DNA from 2 places in the Halobacillus sp. GSS1 genome. Region 1 is predicted to be linked to the other one. Evidence: predicted binding sites of a transcription regulator. Region 1 holds the regulator's gene; the other holds the start of a gene.

Region 1 (8,904 bases):
GTTAAGGGGCGAAGGGGAATGGCGAGACTCCTGCGGGAAAAAAGTGCATGGTGATACCCCACAGGACGCAGTCCGAGGAGGCTCACCGCGCTCCCGCGGAAAGCGAGCTATTCCCCGCATCCCCCAGCCACTCAATAAAAGTCTCGAAACTGAGTCTTCAACAATCCTGTCATTTAGCGAAATAAAAACCCGAAAGTCTTGTGAAAGACTTTCGGGTTTTCTTCTTTTACTTGCGCAGAAGCTTTTGATCGATTTCGTTGCGAATTTCCTGTTTGAATGTGTCCAGTGGTTTTGTTGCGGAATCTTGTTCTCCGTAACGACGGACGTTGACCGCATTATCTTCGATTTCTTTGTCACCAACCACAAGCTGGAACGGAATTTTTTGCATTTGAGCTTCACGGATCTTATAACCGATTTTCTCATTACGCTCATCGACTTCCACACGTACTCCTGCTTCACGAAGTTCATCTTCAATTTTCTTCGCATAATCAAGATGGACATCAGCGGATACAGGGATGATTTTCGCCTGGACAGGAGCGAGCCACGTTGGGAAGACACCTTTATACTCTTCAATAAGGAAAGCAACAAAGCGTTCCATTGTGGATACCACTCCACGGTGAATAACAACCGGGCGGTGATCTTCTCCATCTTCTCCAACGTATGTCAGATCGAAGCGCTCTGGTAAGTGGAAGTCAAGCTGAACAGTAGACAATGTTTCATCCTTACCAAGAGCTGTCTTCACTTGAACATCGAGTTTTGGACCATAGAAGGCCGCTTCCCCTTCTGCTTCTACATATTCAAGCTTCATATCTTCCATTGTTTCTTTCAACATCGCCTGTGCCTTATCCCACATCGCGTCATTGTCAACATACTTTTCTTTATCTTCAGGATCTCTGTAGGAAAGACGGAAGTAGTAATCATTGATACCAAAGTCACGATACACTTCCTGCACAAGACGAACGACACGTTTGAATTCATCCTTCAATTGATCCGGACGAGCGAAGATGTGGGCGTCATTCAATGTCATCGCGCGTACGCGCTGCAATCCTGCTAGTGCGCCGGACATTTCGTAACGGTGCATCATGCCGAGCTCGGCGATACGCACAGGAAGGTTACGGTAACTGTGCAATTGATTTTTGTAGATCATCATATGGTGCGGGCAATTCATTGGACGAAGGACGAGGTCTTCGTTGTCCATTTCCATTGTTGGGAACATATCATCCTGGTAGTGATCCCAGTGTCCACTTGTTTTATACAAATCTACACTTCCAAGAACAGGTGTGTACACGTGGTCATATCCAAGACGTTCCTCTGTATCTACAATATACCGTTCGATTGTACGACGGATGGTCGCTCCTTTCGGAAGCCACATCGGCAATCCTTGACCAACCTTTTGGTTGACAGTGAAAATGTCGAGTTCTTTTCCTAACTTACGATGATCTCTTTCTTTTGCTTCTTCAAGCATTTGAAGGTACTCATCAAGATGGGCTTTCTTTTCAAAAGCTGTACCATAAATACGCTGCAACATCTGATTATCGCTGTCTCCACGCCAGTAGGCACCAGAAATGCTCAAAAGCTTGAAAACTTTGATTTTACTTGTCTGCGGAACATGAACCCCACGGCAAAGATCAAAAAATTCTCCTTGCTGATAAATGGTCACTTGCTCTCCTTCAGGGATGGCTTCGATGAGCTCAAGTTTTAAATCGTCACCGATCTCTTTATACTTTTCAATCGCTTCTTCCCGAGAAAGCTCGATGCGTTCGATCTCTAGATTCTCATCGACAATGCGCTGCATTTCTTTTTCAATCTTCGGAAGGTCCTCTGGAGTAAGAGATTCTTCCATGTCGATATCATAATAAAATCCGTTTTCAATCACAGGGCCAACACCAAGTTTCACATTGCCATATAGGCGTTTGACCGCCTGAGCCATCAAGTGAGCGGAAGAGTGGCGCACCACTTCCAAACCTTCAGGATTTTTATATGTCAAAATTTCAACAGCTCCATCTTGTTCAATCGGCCTTCTCAAATCATAAGGCTCGCCATCTAATTTGATGGCCAAGGCTTGTTTCTTTAAGCCAGGGGAAATCGATTGTGCGATTTCTTCACCTGTCGTACCTCTCTCAAACTCCTTCATGTTACCGTCTGGAAATTTGATTTGAATCGCATTCGACATGTTTAACACTCCTTTATCTAAAATAATATAAAAAACGCCCGCCCCTCAGCATATAAGCTAAGGGACGAGCGTTATCACTCGTGGTTCCACCCAAATTCCCGCAAAGTAAGACCATGCGGCTTCATTCTCCTTAACGCGGATCAGACGCTGTCTATTACTAATCTTTTGTTCACAGACAGAGCTCCAAGGTGGTAAACAATAAAGCCGTCAACGAGGAGCTTCCAGCCGGTGGCTCCTCTCTCTGGTCTTGCGTCACTTTATGTTCGTGTCCTTTTCCAAGCCGTTGTTTAGATATGTACGTTATTATATCCATTTAAGAAAAGGAAATCAACCCATTTTGAAAGGAAATTGTGATTTGGGCCTCCACGAAGCTTTTTCTTCAAAAATATTCATCAATAACTCTAAGTTTGAATGGCCCGTTTCATCTGAATAGATGATCAACTCATCAGGTGCATGAGCAAGCGCAGCTGTGACCGGCCATTCAATCGGAAGGTGAGCAATACATTCATCCGGGTATTGCTTCATGTACAATTTAGTTTCTGATTCACTGATGGGATTCCCTTCATCATGATAGTAGGTTAAACGACCATCATCAAGAAGATGAAGCAACTGCACGCCTGTGTCTTTATGATGGACACGGTGACGCCAGGAATCCACCATCAATTGATAGGACTCTTCCTGCTTATATTCATCAATGATCTTTCCGGTGTATTCAATAAGCGATTCATGAACGGACTGCAAGCAAGCAGCACTGAGTTCGTCAAATTCCACAAAACTTCTGGCGACCAGATAATCCTGGATAAAAGCGCGTAAATAGTGGTAGATCGGTGGAAGTTGAAGTCCTGCGGGTGGCTTATCTTCGAAGTCTTGTCCAATTTCAAGCATCCGCTGAATTTCTTGTTCATCCTCGTAATAGTACCGGTGCTTCAATACGCCTTCCATCCACCCCAGCAATTTCCTTTTGCGGATTAATTGCAAAAAAGCACGGATTGCCTCCACATAAGACGCTCCACTCAATGAAGCATGCATCAACTTCACATCAAACCCATCGGTATGTTCCTTGAAAATCCAAAGTTTTTGTTCTGAAACAATCGCGTTATAAAATAGGATCGCTTCCGCACGATTAGAAAAGTGAATGCAAAACACCAAAATTCCCCCTCGTCCCGACTTCATTCAACTTCTATGTTCTATGGAAGACCCCAGGACAGCTCCCTGAGGATCCGCCATTAAAAGATGGCGCACCTATGACATAAAGTTGGCTATTCCCTGTTATATTTATGTGAGAGGGGAGGGAATCATGCTATTGTCTTCCGTTTTGTAATCGTTATCCTCGTCTGTTCCGTCCATTGACGTGGACTCCTTCACTCAGTTGACGGATCCGCTCTGTAATTCTTTTTGCTTTTACTTGTTCTACATCTCCCCGGTTACTCGTCATCAACACTTTCTCTAACTCGTTCAAGTTGTAATTAGAGGTAAAGAAAACCGGGAGTCTTTCCATCATACGATAGTGGAGAATACTGCCGAGGACTTCATCTCTAAACCACGCGGATTGAGATTCTGCCCCAATATCATCAAGCATGAGTACAGGAATTTCTTTAAAAGCTTCGATCTTTTCGTTCATGGAGTCATCCTTAATCGAAGCTTTAATCTCCCTCACAAATTCCGGCATGTAAATAACCATGGAAGGGATGTTTTTTGAGCTCAGTTCGTTGGCGATAGCCCCAAGGAAATAAGTTTTCCCCACACCAAAAGGCCCATGAAAGTAAAGCCCTTTACTTGGCAGTTCATCACCCAGACCTTCAATATATTGCACGGTTCGTTCTACAGCAGCTCCGCGATCAGGATCTTGAAGATCCATCCGTTCTAAAGAAGCTTCAAGAATTTCCCGCGGCATGTGTAGACTTCTCACTAGGGACTTCTGCTCTTCCTGTTGTTCATGTTTTCGTTGACGGCGACATTTATCATAAATCAACTTCACATCAGAACCTTCCACTTCTACTCGTGGGACATAACCGGGAAGGATGTTGATACACTCTTCACGTGTCGGACATTTCTCACAGTTTTTTGATTGAGTGCGGTATTCATAGAGTTTAATCAACTGTTTCTCAATCGCTTCCTCTGTTAATTCCTCATGCTCCTGCATCAATTTCTTCACTTCTGTGGATTCCATAACTTCCGCCTTCATGTGGTTCATTCGCTTTTGAAACTGTTCGTTGTTACGCATCCACTTTTTTAATGATTGTTGAATAGGTTCCATTGGTCTATCCCCCCTTTTAATTGCCTTTGCTCGTCAATTTCTTAATCCTTGCCGCTATGTCATCCGTATTGACTTGTACGGCTTCTTTCTTCTCATGCGGCTTTCCCTCTTCTTGTTTGAACCAGGCTGGGATCACTTCTTCTTTTTGGTTTTTACGCTTCTGAGACTTCTGCTTTCCCCATTGCTGGTATTTCTGATGTTCTGCTTTGGCAAGGTTCATCGCTTGTCTTACGGTCGTTACATTTTTTCTCGCCCAGTGACTCGCAATTTTCTCAAGGTAAGGCTTTGACAATTTCATATCGGTTTTTAATAGGACATAATGAACGAGCACATTCATGACCCCTGGCTCAATTCCTTGTTCTGTCATCACGTCACGAATCATTTTCAAGTCTTGTTCAGACGCACGATTCCCATTGGAGACATCTTCAAGTAATTCCCTTGGGGATATTTCCTCAAGCATCTGTATGAATTGATCCTCTTTAGTCCCCTGAGTTGTTGTGTTTTCTACTTTCATTTTCTCTCTGCGATCTAAAGCCGTATCTCTTTGTTTGTCATTTTTTTGCTCTTTCATAAAATCATGACAGGCTGCCTTCAACTCTTCTTCCACTAAATAATGATTTTCATCAATGGCCCAGGTGACGGCTTTTTCAAGCTCTGTGTTGGAAAGGTCATATAACGTTGCCAATTGGACAATCAACTTCTTGTTTCGCCCCGTTAATATTTGTTCCGATGGATACATTCGCTTCTTCAATGCATGATTCAACCAATGAAAGTCCACTCGGTCCATCGATGCTACCGGCCCTCTGGATTCCTGCTGATGCTTCTGCTGCTTTGCAATGGTTTCCGTTTCTCTCTGGACCGTTTCGATCATTTTATTATGGAATACTTCATCAAAAGTCGCAGTTACTTCAGTAAAGCCCTCAAGTGTTTGCCCTGTGTTCAATAAACGGCTTTTTAAGCGCTCATACTTTTCCTTTCCCAACTCATGATGAAGAAGCAAGGAAAGCATATCATCAAGAAAGAACTCTTCCGGAGAAAAAGGAGGGTGCACAGAGTAAAGGTATACGGCCTGCTGATCTTCATCAATCGAACGGAACGTCCGTAGTAATCCGATGGCCTCCAATTTCCCCCTCGCCTCATATATTTTATCCAAGGGAGCAGAAAGGTAAGACATTAATGTATGGTGAGACTGTACCTGTTCCCCTTCAATCATATCCGATTCCGATATAAGGACATGGTATAGAGAAACCGCCAACCTCCCAACAATCGGCTGGTATAAATGTGACAAGGAACGATGAAAACTTCGAGGCAGCTCTCCATTTCGTATGATTTTAAAACCGTCTACTGGGAGAAGTTTGCCAATAGAGTAACTCACCGCCTCCACCTCCTTCAATCGTTAAAGCTTATTCATTCTATTTCGATCAGAAAGACACCATTCATTTCAAAACTGAAACCAAAAGGCCTTCAAAATATAGGGTCCTAGAAAAAGAAAATGAGCCGGAACAGGCTCATTCATTGTCTTCATGTTTAATTAATTCTTTTAATTCGTCGATGAAAACATTGATGTCCTTGAACTGTCGATATACGGAAGCAAAACGAACATAAGCAACTTCATCAATGCCAGACAGACGCTCCATCACCATTTCACCGATATCCTCACTCATGACTTCAGAAACGCCACGGTTTCTTAATTCCTTTTCGATATCCATAGTCACTCGTTCCAGTTCCTCTGCGGCCACAGGTCTCTTTTCACAAGCTCGAATCAGTCCACGCATCAGTTTTTCACGACTGAACTCTTCTCTTGTGCCTTCTTTTTTCACGACAATCAAAGGAACTTCTTCAATCCGTTCAAAAGTTGTGAACCTGAATTGGCATTGTTCACACTCTCTGCGTCGTCTGATCGCCTGTCCTTCTTCGATGGGCCTGGAATCAAGGACTTTTGTACTTTTATAGTGGCAATTCGGGCACTTCACGTATGATCAACTCCACATCATCATCTTTTCGGCAGTACTCAGGAAGGATCCACCGTTGTGAACTGACTGTCCAATTTTTTATAAAGCTGAACGATTAGATTCCGGCTGTGTCCAAAATCAACGGGACCTCCCGAGTCCGTAGTGACAGAAAAGTCAACGGCTGTTCGAAAAGGGCGGACCATGATGACCGTCGCCACTATAAACGCGCGTCTATTCCCTTTATATTTGACGGTCAATTCGCCACGTTCTTTAGAACTTGCTACAATTTCTGAAGGTGATGAAAACAATCCTTCAACAGCACGGAACAGATCATCATGCTTGGCTTTATAATAGTGTGTGACAAGCGCAGAATCCTTATGCTCTTCACTCGTTTCGGAATGGTTGCTGAAATACCTGGAAATAAATGCTTTCACTTACCTAACCCCTTCAATTCCATTCGACATAATCTCCCTTTATTTTAACATGACTTATGAAAATAAGAAACGATTATTGAAACCTAAGGTTCTTTGATAAATTCAAGAGAGCTCATGACGGTACTAGATGCACTCTTTCTGAGAGCCCTTTTAAAAAAAGGAATTTCCAACCACCATCCCTCATTTATATCGCTCTATAATAGAAAAGGAAGCCACACAGGTTGATCCTGCGTGGCTTCCTTTTCTATTTTCTATTATAGAGCACGAGACTGTTGTACTTCTACAGGTCCCATTCCTCTTGGCACTTCTACCGTTTCGTTTTTACCAGCTTCTAGTGCATCGACGATGTACTGAGCAGCGACATTAGGATCAATACGATCTCCGCAAGTATAAACATCAATGCTTGCATACCCATGCTCTGGAAAGCTATGAATTGTCAAGTGTGATTCAGAAATGATAACCACTCCACTAACTCCATGAGGCGCAAATTTGTGAAAGGCGACTTCACGCACTTCAGCTCCAGCTTTAAGGGCTGCATCTACAAAAACTTGTTCTATATACGACATATCGTTCAATTTTTCTTCATTACAATTCCATAGTTCAGCAATTACGTGTCTTCCCATTGTATCCATATCAAGGATCCCCCTTTGTACATTCACTTCAATACCTCTGAAATAACAGCCATGAACTACCACGGGGGAAAGTTAGTCCTGAGAGGTCCTAACCCTTTGAGTAGACATGAATTTATATGAAATTCAGAAGTTCAAGAGAAAGTATATATGGTTTACCCTTATTTTGCAAGAAATATTTTACTGGCTTTTGTACAACTCTCTTGATGCTTCCAGGGGGACTCAGGTTCAACAGGATTCGGGTTACTTATGATACGCGGGCTTCCTTCTCTTGTTTCATCATATTGCCCACAAACTTAGCAAGATCCACCACACGGCAGGAATATCCCCACTCATTATCATACCAGGCTAGTACTTTTACTTTACGGTCGTCAATGACTTGTGTAGATAACCCATCGATAATTGCTGAAGATGAAGAAGTCGTATAATCAACGGAAACCAGTGGCTCATCACTGTATTCCAATATGCCTTTCATTTCTCCCTTAGCCATTCTCTCAAAGGTTTCATTCACTTCGTCTGCTGTGACTTCCCTTTTTAAATCGACGACAAGGTCAACAAGAGATACATTTGGAGTCGGTACACGCAAAGCCATACCATTTAACTTTCCTTGAAGGGAAGGGATCACTTCTCCTAAGGCTTTAGCTGCGCCTGTGGATGTAGGGATAATCGACTGCGTACATCCTCGGGCCCTACGTAAATCTTTATGTGGATTATCTAAATTCTTCTGGTCATTGGTGAAAGCATGAACCGTTGTCATCAAACCATTTTCAATGCCAAATTCATCCTCCAACACTTTTACTACAGGGGCAAGACAGTTGGTTGTGCAGGAAGCGTTTGAAATGACATCGTGACTGCCCGGCATATAGCTCTCTTCATTCACACCCATTACAATCGTTGCATCCACTTGTTTTCCCGGTGCTGTAATGATGACTTTTTTTGCTCCAGAATCCAAGTGAAGACCTGCTTCTTCTTTCGTTTTAAACTTACCTGTTGCTTCAATAACAATATCAATATCCAGTTCATCCCATGGCAGTTCCAATGGGTTCCTTGTTGAACACAGCTTCACTTTTTTCCGATTGACGACTAAATCCCCGTCAACGACATTGACCTCTCCTTGAAAACGACCATGCACACTATCGTATTTAATCATGTGAGCAATTGTTTCAGCTGGATAACTTGCATTAACGGCAACCAATTCCATAGATTCATCCGCCACAGCCTTTCTAAAAACCATGCGACCAATTCTTCCCAAACCATTAATAGCAATCTTTGTTTTCCCCATGCTGTTCCAGCCCCCTATATATGATATACTTTTACTCTTCAATTCCTAGATTAGTATAACATATTGCAAGCGCTTTTACATAAAGAACGAAAACTTTCTACAAAAAATAACACGCCTGCTTAGACGTGTTATATTATACGATGTCCCAACCGTGAAGTATGTCATTTAATTGTTGTA
Region 2 (8,904 bases), on a different contig from region 1:
AAGTCATCGGCTTTGTTACTACAGGGACTCAATCACCGACCCTTGGGAAAAACGTTGGCCTGGCACTGATTAATAGCGAATACACAGCTGAGGGGACTGAAGTGACGGTTCAAGTCCGAAAAAGGAAACTGAAAGCGAAAGTCGTCAAAACACCTTTTTATAAAAGATAAATTGAGGGGGATGGAAGCATGGAGTTTCGTTATTTGCCCATGACAGAAAGAGATAAAAAAGAAATGCTGAATGTCATCGGTGTTGAGCAGTCCGATGAACTTTTCTCAGACATACCTGAAAGTATCCGTTTTAAAGGTGATTTAGAAATCAAAAAACCTAAAAATGAATTTCAACTGATGAAAGAGTTGACAGAGCTGGCTGGAAAGAACGTTGATTTGAAATCTCATACCTCTTTTCTTGGTGCGGGTGTTTATGATCATTACATTCCTTCTATTGTAGATCATGTGATTTCAAGATCAGAATTTTACACGGCTTATACTCCTTATCAGCCTGAAATTTCTCAAGGTGAGCTGCAGGCCATTTTTGAATTTCAGACAATGATCTGTGAATTGACGGGGATGGATGTAGCAAACTCCTCCATGTACGATGGAGGGACGGCTTTAGCTGAAGCCGTTAACTTGTCCGCAGGTCAAACGAAGAAAAAGAAAGTACTCGTATCGAAAGCCATTCACCCTGAATCGTTAGCTGTTATCCATTCCTATGTCAAAGGACCAGGCGTGGAAGTGGTGGAGATCAACCATAAGGATGGTAGAACAGATCTTGAGCAATTAGAAAGAGAAATCGATGAGGACACCGCAAGTGTGGTGGTTCAGTATCCGAACTTCTTCGGTCAAATCGAACCACTGGACCAGGTTAGAGCTATTGTAGATACACAGAAAAAAGCGATGATGATTACATCAAGCAACCCCCTTGCATTAGGATACTTAACGCCTCCAGGTGAATTTGGAGCCGATATCGTTGTCGGAGATGCGCAAGTGTTTGGAATACCTGCACAGTATGGTGGTCCTCACTGTGGATATTTTGCGACGACGAAGAAGTTGATGAGAAAAGTGCCGGGGAGACTCGTTGGACAGACGGTGGATGAAGAAGGCCGTCGCGGCTTCGTATTGACCTTGCAGGCTAGAGAGCAGCATATCCGTCGTGATAAAGCCACTTCTAACATATGTTCCAATCAAGCCTTGAATGCTTTAGCTTCTTCAGTAGCCATGTCTTCGCTTGGTAAACAGGGCCTGAGAAAAATGTCCTGGATGAATATCCAGAAAACAGCCTATATGAAGAAGCAGCTCCAGGAAAAAGGCATGGAGGTTGTTTTTGACGGGGCATTCTTTAATGAAATTGTAGTGAAATTGAACAAAGACGTGAAAGAGCTCAACCGCCTCCTTCTTGATCAGGGGATCATCGGAGGATACGACCTTGGTGAATTCGATGAAAAATTGAAGAACTGTATGTTAGTTGCCGTAACAGAGATTCGGACAAAAGAAGAGATTGATATGTTTGTCAAGGAAGTGGGGGATCTTCATGTCTAACCAGGACTTTCCGTTAATATTTGAATTGAGTCAAGAAAGTCGTACGGGATATAGCTTACCGGAGTTCGATGTGCCGGAAACAGATGTCGATGACATGATTGGAGCAGGCTATGTCAGAAAAAGTGAACCAGACCTGCCTGAAGTAAGTGAGCTGCAAATTATGCGTCACTACACGGGTCTTTCCAAAAGAAATCACGGGGTGGACTCAGGTTTTTACCCTCTTGGTTCCTGCACGATGAAATATAACCCGAAAATGAATGAAGATGTAGCTAGGCTGACTGGATTCAGTCATATCCATCCTTACCAGCCTGCAGAAAGTGTTCAGGGAGCATTACATTTAATGTATGATTTGCAGGAATCCCTGGCTGCAATTACAGGTATGGATACTGTTACCTTACAACCGGCTGCCGGTGCTCATGGGGAATGGACGGGGCTAATGATGATCCGTGCTTACCATGAAGCAAGGGGAGAGACAAACCGGACGAAAGTCATTGTACCGGACTCTGCTCATGGTACGAATCCTGCCTCAGCTACAGTCGCTGGTTTTGAAGCGGTAACAGTGAAGTCGGATGAGAGAGGACTTGTGGACCTTGAAGACTTGAAGCGAGTGGTCGATGAACAAACGGCAGCTCTAATGCTTACCAACCCGAACACTCTTGGCTTGTTTGAAGAGGATATCGAAGAAATGGCGGCCATTGTGCATGAAGCAGGTGGAAAGCTTTATTATGATGGTGCAAACCTCAATGCCATTCTTGGTTATGCACGACCAGGGGACATGGGCTTCGACGTGGTTCACTTAAATCTTCATAAAACGTTCACAGGCCCTCACGGAGGCGGAGGACCAGGCTCAGGTCCAGTCGGAGTTACCGCTGAATTCGCTGAATATTTGCCAACACCGATTTTGAAGAAGGAAAATGACTTGTATGTGTTTGATTATGACCGCCCACAATCAATTGGAAGAGTGAAACCTTACTATGGAAACTTTGGAATTAATGTCCGTGCCTATACGTACATCCGTACGATGGGGCCGGAAGGGTTGAAAAAAGTGAGCGAATACGCCGTCATCAATGCGAATTACATGATGCGACGCCTTCAAGAGGAATTCGATCTACCATTCGATCGTCATTGCAAGCACGAATTTATCCTGTCTGGTAAACGTCAGAAAAAGCTTGGGGTCCGCACGTTGGATATGGCGAAGCGTCTTCTTGACTTCGGCTATCATCCACCGACTATATACTTCCCGATCAATGTGGAAGAGGCTCTTATGATCGAGCCGACGGAAACGGAATCAAAAGAAACGCTGGATGATTTCATTGATCGTATGATTCAAATCGCACACGAAGCGGAGAATGATCCTGAGAAAGTTCAAGAGGCACCTCATACGACGATTGTGAGTCGTATGGATGAAACGCAAGCTGCGAGGAAACCTGTTTTAAGATATCAAAAAGAACAATAACAAAACCCGGAGTCCATCTACATATGGACTCCGGGTTTTATTTCTTAAACAATATGACAGGATTGTTGAAGACTCAGTTTCGAGACTTTCCAGGGCTCGTTGCCCGGGTTGAGCGTCAGGGGTGGCTGGGAAGCTACTCGCTTTCCTGTGGGGGAGCGCCGAGCTTGCTCGGACTGCGTCCTGCGGGATCTCGCCGATCTCCTTTCTCCCACGGGAGTCTCGCAGCTTCCCAACCACCCCATTCAAAGAGGGGGTAAACGAACCCCTTCACCAAAGTTGGATGGTCTTCCACTATCCCGGTTGTTGTAGGCATAAAACGCTCTGTATCAAGCTCTCAGGGTTCAAGTACCTCGGCTTGGGAGTATTATCCTTATACTCTCATCAAATAGAATAGATGATTATTCATGAAGTGGTTTCGAGACACTGATATTAGCAAAGGGGCGGAGGGGAATGGAGAGACTCCTGCGGGAAAAAAGTGCATGGTGAGACCCCACAGGACGTAATCCGAGGAGGCTCACCGCGCTCCCGCGGACAGCGAGCTATTCCCCGAAGCCCCCATCCACACAACAAAAGTCTCGAGACTGAGTCTTCCGCAATCGGGAGCTATAGTTTAAGGTGAAGAAAAGAAAATCCCGGTTCTTTGAGAACCGGGAGGGTGGTTACTTTTTCGCTTTGACTTTACCATTCCACTTTTTGAATCCACCTTCAAGCATATTGAGGTCTTCATATCCTTGCTTGTGGAGCATCATTGCGGCACGTGCGGAACGGGCGCCGCTTTGGCAGTATAGATAAACAGGTTTGTCTTTGCGGATTTCAATAAGGCGGTTTTTCATTTGAGACAATGGAATATTTCTTGCCCCTAGAATGTGACCGCCATCAAATTCCTTCGGTTCACGAACATCAATCAACTGGGCTTTTCTGTACCCTTCGCGGAACTTGTCTTCCGGTAATGTGGTCATGATCTTTCTAGCTTTGAAGAATCTATACAAACCGAAAGCGATAATTAATAGGATCGCTGCGATTAAGATCCATAAATCCATCTTTCCATCCCCCTCATTTCTCTATTCCTCTATCTATTATAGGAGGGAATGAGGAGTATTTCAAAAAAATTTTTCAGAAACATGAGTGAAATTGTTATTTTGTCGAGGATTGTAGTAGGTGATAGGATGCAAATGATGAAAAAGCTGAAACAAACAACAAGGGAGAGGTTTTTCTTTTAATCTCTGGGATATACGTTTAATATCTCAAGATTTTCCGATTGACAAGTTTCTACATATTCGTTCAACAGCACAATATATGGTGACTGAAAATTATCACAACACAATATATTGATTATCTTTTTGCAGATGTGGTATGTTACATATATCAAATGAAAATTACTTAGTTTTTAGTTTAAAGGGAGAGATGCAAAATGCAGACGACCACCTCCATAGATGTACACACAAAAATTGATGTGGACCGCCTCAATGCAGATATAAGGCAGTTTCCACAGGTTCATGAGATTACTGAATCCATGGCAATTACACACAAAGGTGTCTCACGACTTGTGATGCTGGACAGGTATGCGTTTAAAGATACAGAAAAGTTGACTCTTGCAGAGGGTGATTTCGTAGTTCTTACAGTGAAGGACGATCCGAAGTTCCCTGCCCGTGGTTTTGGGTTTATTCATTCTATTGATTGGCAGACTCACCAGGCTATAGTAAGGGTGGAAGATGAATTTTTAAATGTTCTTGAGCATGAAGAGGAACGAAAAACAGGTTTGATCAAGCGTAGCCTTGACACGATCGATAAACCTTTGGAAGTCTACTATGAGCAGATCGCCCTTCGTAATGCTTCAGGGCTTTCTGAAGTGGAAACGGATATGGAAAAGAAACAACAAAGCTTCAATGATTTCTATGAAGAGTTATCGGAGTTGAATTTCATTCCAGCCGGACGTGTTTTGTATGGCGCAGGTTCTCAAACCGACGTCACATATTTTAATTGTTATGTGATGCCATACATTCAAGACTCCCGTGAAGGCATATCGGATCATCGTAAGCAAGTGATGGAGATCATGTCCCGTGGAGGTGGAGTGGGAACGAACGGCTCAACACTACGTCCTCGGAACACGCTGGCTAGAGGAGTGAACGGCAAATCTTCAGGTTCAGTTTCCTGGCTCGATGATATTGCTAAGCTTACACACCTTGTCGAACAAGGTGGTTCAAGACGCGGGGCGCAAATGATTATGTTATCTGACTGGCACCCTGACATCCTTGAATTTATTATTTCTAAAATGCAAAATACGCGAATTCTCCGTTTCCTCATTGAGAATACCGAAGATGAAACGATCAAACAGTTGGCTAAAGATAAATTGAAATTCACCCCGCTCACAGAAACAGAGAGGGACTTGTACCAGAGTGTGGTCAATTATAAACACATCCAAGGGCAAGGAGGATTTACGGATCAAAGCATTCAAGAAGCAGAAGAAAAGCTTCACCTCGGCGGGAACTATACCGTTCATAACTCTGAATTTTTGACAGGCGCCAACATTTCTGTGTGTATCACGAATGAATTTATGGAAGCCGTGGAAAATGATGCTGATTATGAGCTGCGTTTCCCGGATGTTGAAAATTATTCAGCAGAAGAAATGAAAATTTACAATGAAGAATGGCATCAAAGTGGAGATGTTCGTGAATGGGAGGCGCGTGGATTCGATGTACGCACCTATCGTACAGTAAAAGCCAGCGAATTGTGGAACCTTATCAATATCTGTGCTACGTATTCAGCTGAACCAGGCATATTCTTTATTGATAATGCCAATGAGAAAACAAATGCAACAGCATATGGACAGAAGGTAGTCGCTACAAACCCTTGTGGTGAACAGCCCCTTGCTCCTTATTCTGTATGTAATCTCGCTGCGGTCAATCTGGCAAATGTTGCAGACAAGGACCGCAAGCAGGTCGACTTTGAAAAGCTCAAGAAAACGGTTCGTCGTGGTGTCCGTATGCAGGACAATGTCATTGACGCAACTCCGTATTTCCTGGAAGAAAATAAAGTGCAGGCCCTTGGAGAACGAAGAATTGGGCTTGGTGTTATGGGCCTTCATGACTTGTTGATTTATTGTGAAACCACTTATGGATCTGAAGCAGGAAATCAACTGGTCGATGAAATTTTTGAAGCCATCGCTACCACGGCTTATCGTGAGTCGATTGAACTTGCAAAAGAAAAAGGAAGTTTCCCATTCTTAACAGGAAAAACGCAGGAAGAAACGAAAGAACTGCGTGAACGTTTTATTCAAACGGGCTATATGAAGGAAATGCCGGAAGATATACGCCAGGATGTACTGACATATGGAATTAGAAACTCCCATCTCTTAACTGTTGCTCCTACAGGAAGTACTGGTACGATGGTGGGCGTAAGTACCGGACTTGAGCCTTACTTTTCATTCTCCTATTACCGAAGCGGTCGTTTAGGTAAATTTATTGAGGTGAAGGCAGATATTCTTCAGGAATATTTGGATGCCCATCCGGAACAAGATCCTAATGAGTTGCCGGATTGGTTCATTACCGCAATGACAATGAGCCCTGAGGCACACGCTGATACACAGTGCATCATACAGCGTTGGGTAGATAGCAGTATTTCCAAGACAGTCAATGCTCCAAAAGGGTACACCGTTGAACAAGTGGAAAGAGTGTACCAACGTTTATATCGTGGAGGTGCCAAAGGTGGTACGGTCTACGTTGATGGAAGTCGGGATAGTCAAGTATTATCGTTAAAAGCAGAAGAGAATGACTTCGAGGGAGAACAGACGGAACTGTTTGAATCGGAAGACAAAAAACCTCATGTTGTACTTATGGACACGATCCATGAGCTAGATAAGACGAACGTTACAATCGGATCTGAAGTAGGAGATACGTGTCCCGTTTGTCGCCAGGGTACGGTTGAAGATATAGGTGGTTGCAATACTTGCACGAACTGTAATGCGCAGTTGAAGTGTGGATTGTAAAAACACAACCGGTCGTTTTTAACGGCCGGTTTATTTTTTTGATTCCTTTCATTGTGTTAGAGATCAAGTACAGGCCTTGCTTGTCACTGGTAGGAATCTGGTGTATCATTTTAATGTGGAAACATATGCTATAAAAACCGTCCGCCATTCAGTGTAGGGCGTGTACATAAGACAGGGTATTGGGGGTTCAACATGCCGACACCTAGCATGGAAGATTACATTGAACAAATCTATATATTAATTGAAGATAAAGGTTATGCACGAGTTTCTGATATAGCTGAAAATCTCCAGGTACATCCGTCCTCCGTTACGAAGATGGTTCAGAAACTTGATCGAGACCAATACTTGAACTATGAAAAATATCGAGGATTGATTTTAACACCAAAAGGAAAGAAAGTCGGGAAGCGTCTTGTTTATCGTCATGAACTATTGGAGCAGTTCCTGGAGATTATCGGGGTCGATCAGGAGAATATTTATGATGATGTTGAAGGTATTGAGCACCACATGAGTTGGAACTCTATCGACCGTATTGGTGATCTCGTTCAATACTTTGATGAGAAACCAGAGCGTGTGAGTGCGTTAAGAGAAGTTCAAAAAAAGAATGAAGAACAGAATGATGAGTAAAAAAGACGCATGGGATCCCATGCGTCTTTTTTTATGCCGAATTTTTTATACACATCATTGATCCGTTATCCTGATATTATTGTAATGTTTTATATATACTTTAGGTCTTCATCGGCCATTTCGTACCCAAATGCCTCGGACACTGTGCAGACGGGGGAACTATTAATTGCCAGCGAAAGACAAGGTATAGCATCATAAATAGCCTTGCCTTTGAATTCGTCTGCTTTCGTTCTAATTTGCCAAACCCGTGTTTATAATGAAGTAAAGTGGGGTGAAGCAGGATGAAAGTGGACGGTGTTTTTTCCGGCGGCGGTGTGAAAGCCCTTGCTTTCATTGGAGCTCTTGAAGAATTAGAAGAGCAAGGATACACATTCAAACGAATGGCAGGAACATCCGCTGGTGCCATTTTGGCTAGTTTGACAGCCGCCGGCTACACAGCTAGAGAACTGAAGGAAAGACTCAATCATCTTTCGTTTCTTAGTTTAGTAGACGTTCCATTGTCAGATCGCCTGTTTCCATTTATGAAATGGCTTCTTTTGTATTATCGGATGGGGCTGTATAAAGGGAATCAGTTGGAAAATGTACTGGAGGAGTGGCTTGGTGAGAAAGGCGTGCGTACGTTTGCAGACTTACCGTCCGGGTCATTAAAGGTGATATGTTCTGACCTGACTTTAGGGAGAATTGTTGTGATGCCTGATGATTTGAAGAAAGTTTACGGCATTGATCCTGCTACTTTCTCTGTAGCCAAAGCTGTAAGGATGAGCTCAGGACTCCCCTACTTTTTTATTCCTGTAAAAATCCACGGAAAACGTGGAAGGTCCATTATTGTAGATGGTGGAGTGTTGAGTAATTTCCCTCTGTGGATTTGGGAAAAGCAGGACGGCTGTCGTACCAGACCTATAATTGGAATGAAGTTAAGTGATGAACCAGATAAATTACCAGAACAGAAAATCAAAAATGCCATTCAAATGTTCCACGCACTTTTTAAGACGATGCAGCAAGCTCACGATGCAAGATACATTTCCAAGGCGTTGAGTAAGGATATTATCTTTATCCCGGTCAGTGGAGTAGAAACAACGGATTTTGATATGAGTAAAGAAGAAAAAGAAACCTTGATGGCATTAGGTCGTGAACATGCAAGTAAATTCTTGAAACGATGGAGCAGATGAACCAAAATACGAAATGAAAAAATCGAGCCATTAGAAGGTGGCTCGATTTTTTCCTTTGCTTTTACTGCCTTCAATCACACGAAGCTGTGGCCCACTCGAACGTTTCCGATTTTTTCTACCTAATGCAGACGC

What was found. Region 1 encodes NrdR, which represses ribonucleotide reductase genes. Its sites were predicted from a motif close to AACACNATATATNGTGTT; they were not measured.
Region 2: the regulator NrdR is predicted to act here: its motif matches at 4,281-4,298, upstream of J0K78_RS05190 (vitamin B12-dependent ribonucleotide reductase).

The regions. Positions count from the first base shown of each region.
Region 1 covers NZ_JAFLHE010000007.1:29,362-38,265, forward strand. The annotation lists gene thrS (threonine--tRNA ligase) at 227-2,173, opposite strand; gene ytxC (sporulation protein YtxC) at 2,501-3,319, opposite strand; gene dnaI (primosomal protein DnaI) at 3,498-4,430, opposite strand; gene J0K78_RS13680 (replication initiation and membrane attachment family protein) at 4,447-5,805, opposite strand; gene nrdR (transcriptional regulator NrdR) at 5,939-6,403, opposite strand; gene J0K78_RS13690 (cytosolic protein) at 6,442-6,816, opposite strand; gene speD (adenosylmethionine decarboxylase) at 7,071-7,448, opposite strand; gene J0K78_RS13700 (glyceraldehyde-3-phosphate dehydrogenase) at 7,693-8,727, opposite strand; gene coaE (dephospho-CoA kinase) at 8,861-8,904, opposite strand, start outside.
Region 2 covers NZ_JAFLHE010000001.1:977,828-986,731, reverse strand. The annotation lists gene gcvT (glycine cleavage system aminomethyltransferase GcvT) at 1-170, shown strand, start outside; gene gcvPA (aminomethyl-transferring glycine dehydrogenase subunit GcvPA) at 189-1,538, shown strand; gene gcvPB (aminomethyl-transferring glycine dehydrogenase subunit GcvPB) at 1,531-2,994, shown strand; gene J0K78_RS05195 (rhodanese-like domain-containing protein) at 3,654-4,034, opposite strand; gene J0K78_RS05190 (vitamin B12-dependent ribonucleotide reductase) at 4,406-6,979, shown strand; gene mntR (transcriptional regulator MntR) at 7,172-7,603, shown strand; gene J0K78_RS05180 (patatin-like phospholipase family protein) at 7,885-8,772, shown strand; gene J0K78_RS05175 (SA1362 family protein) at 8,803-8,904, opposite strand, start outside.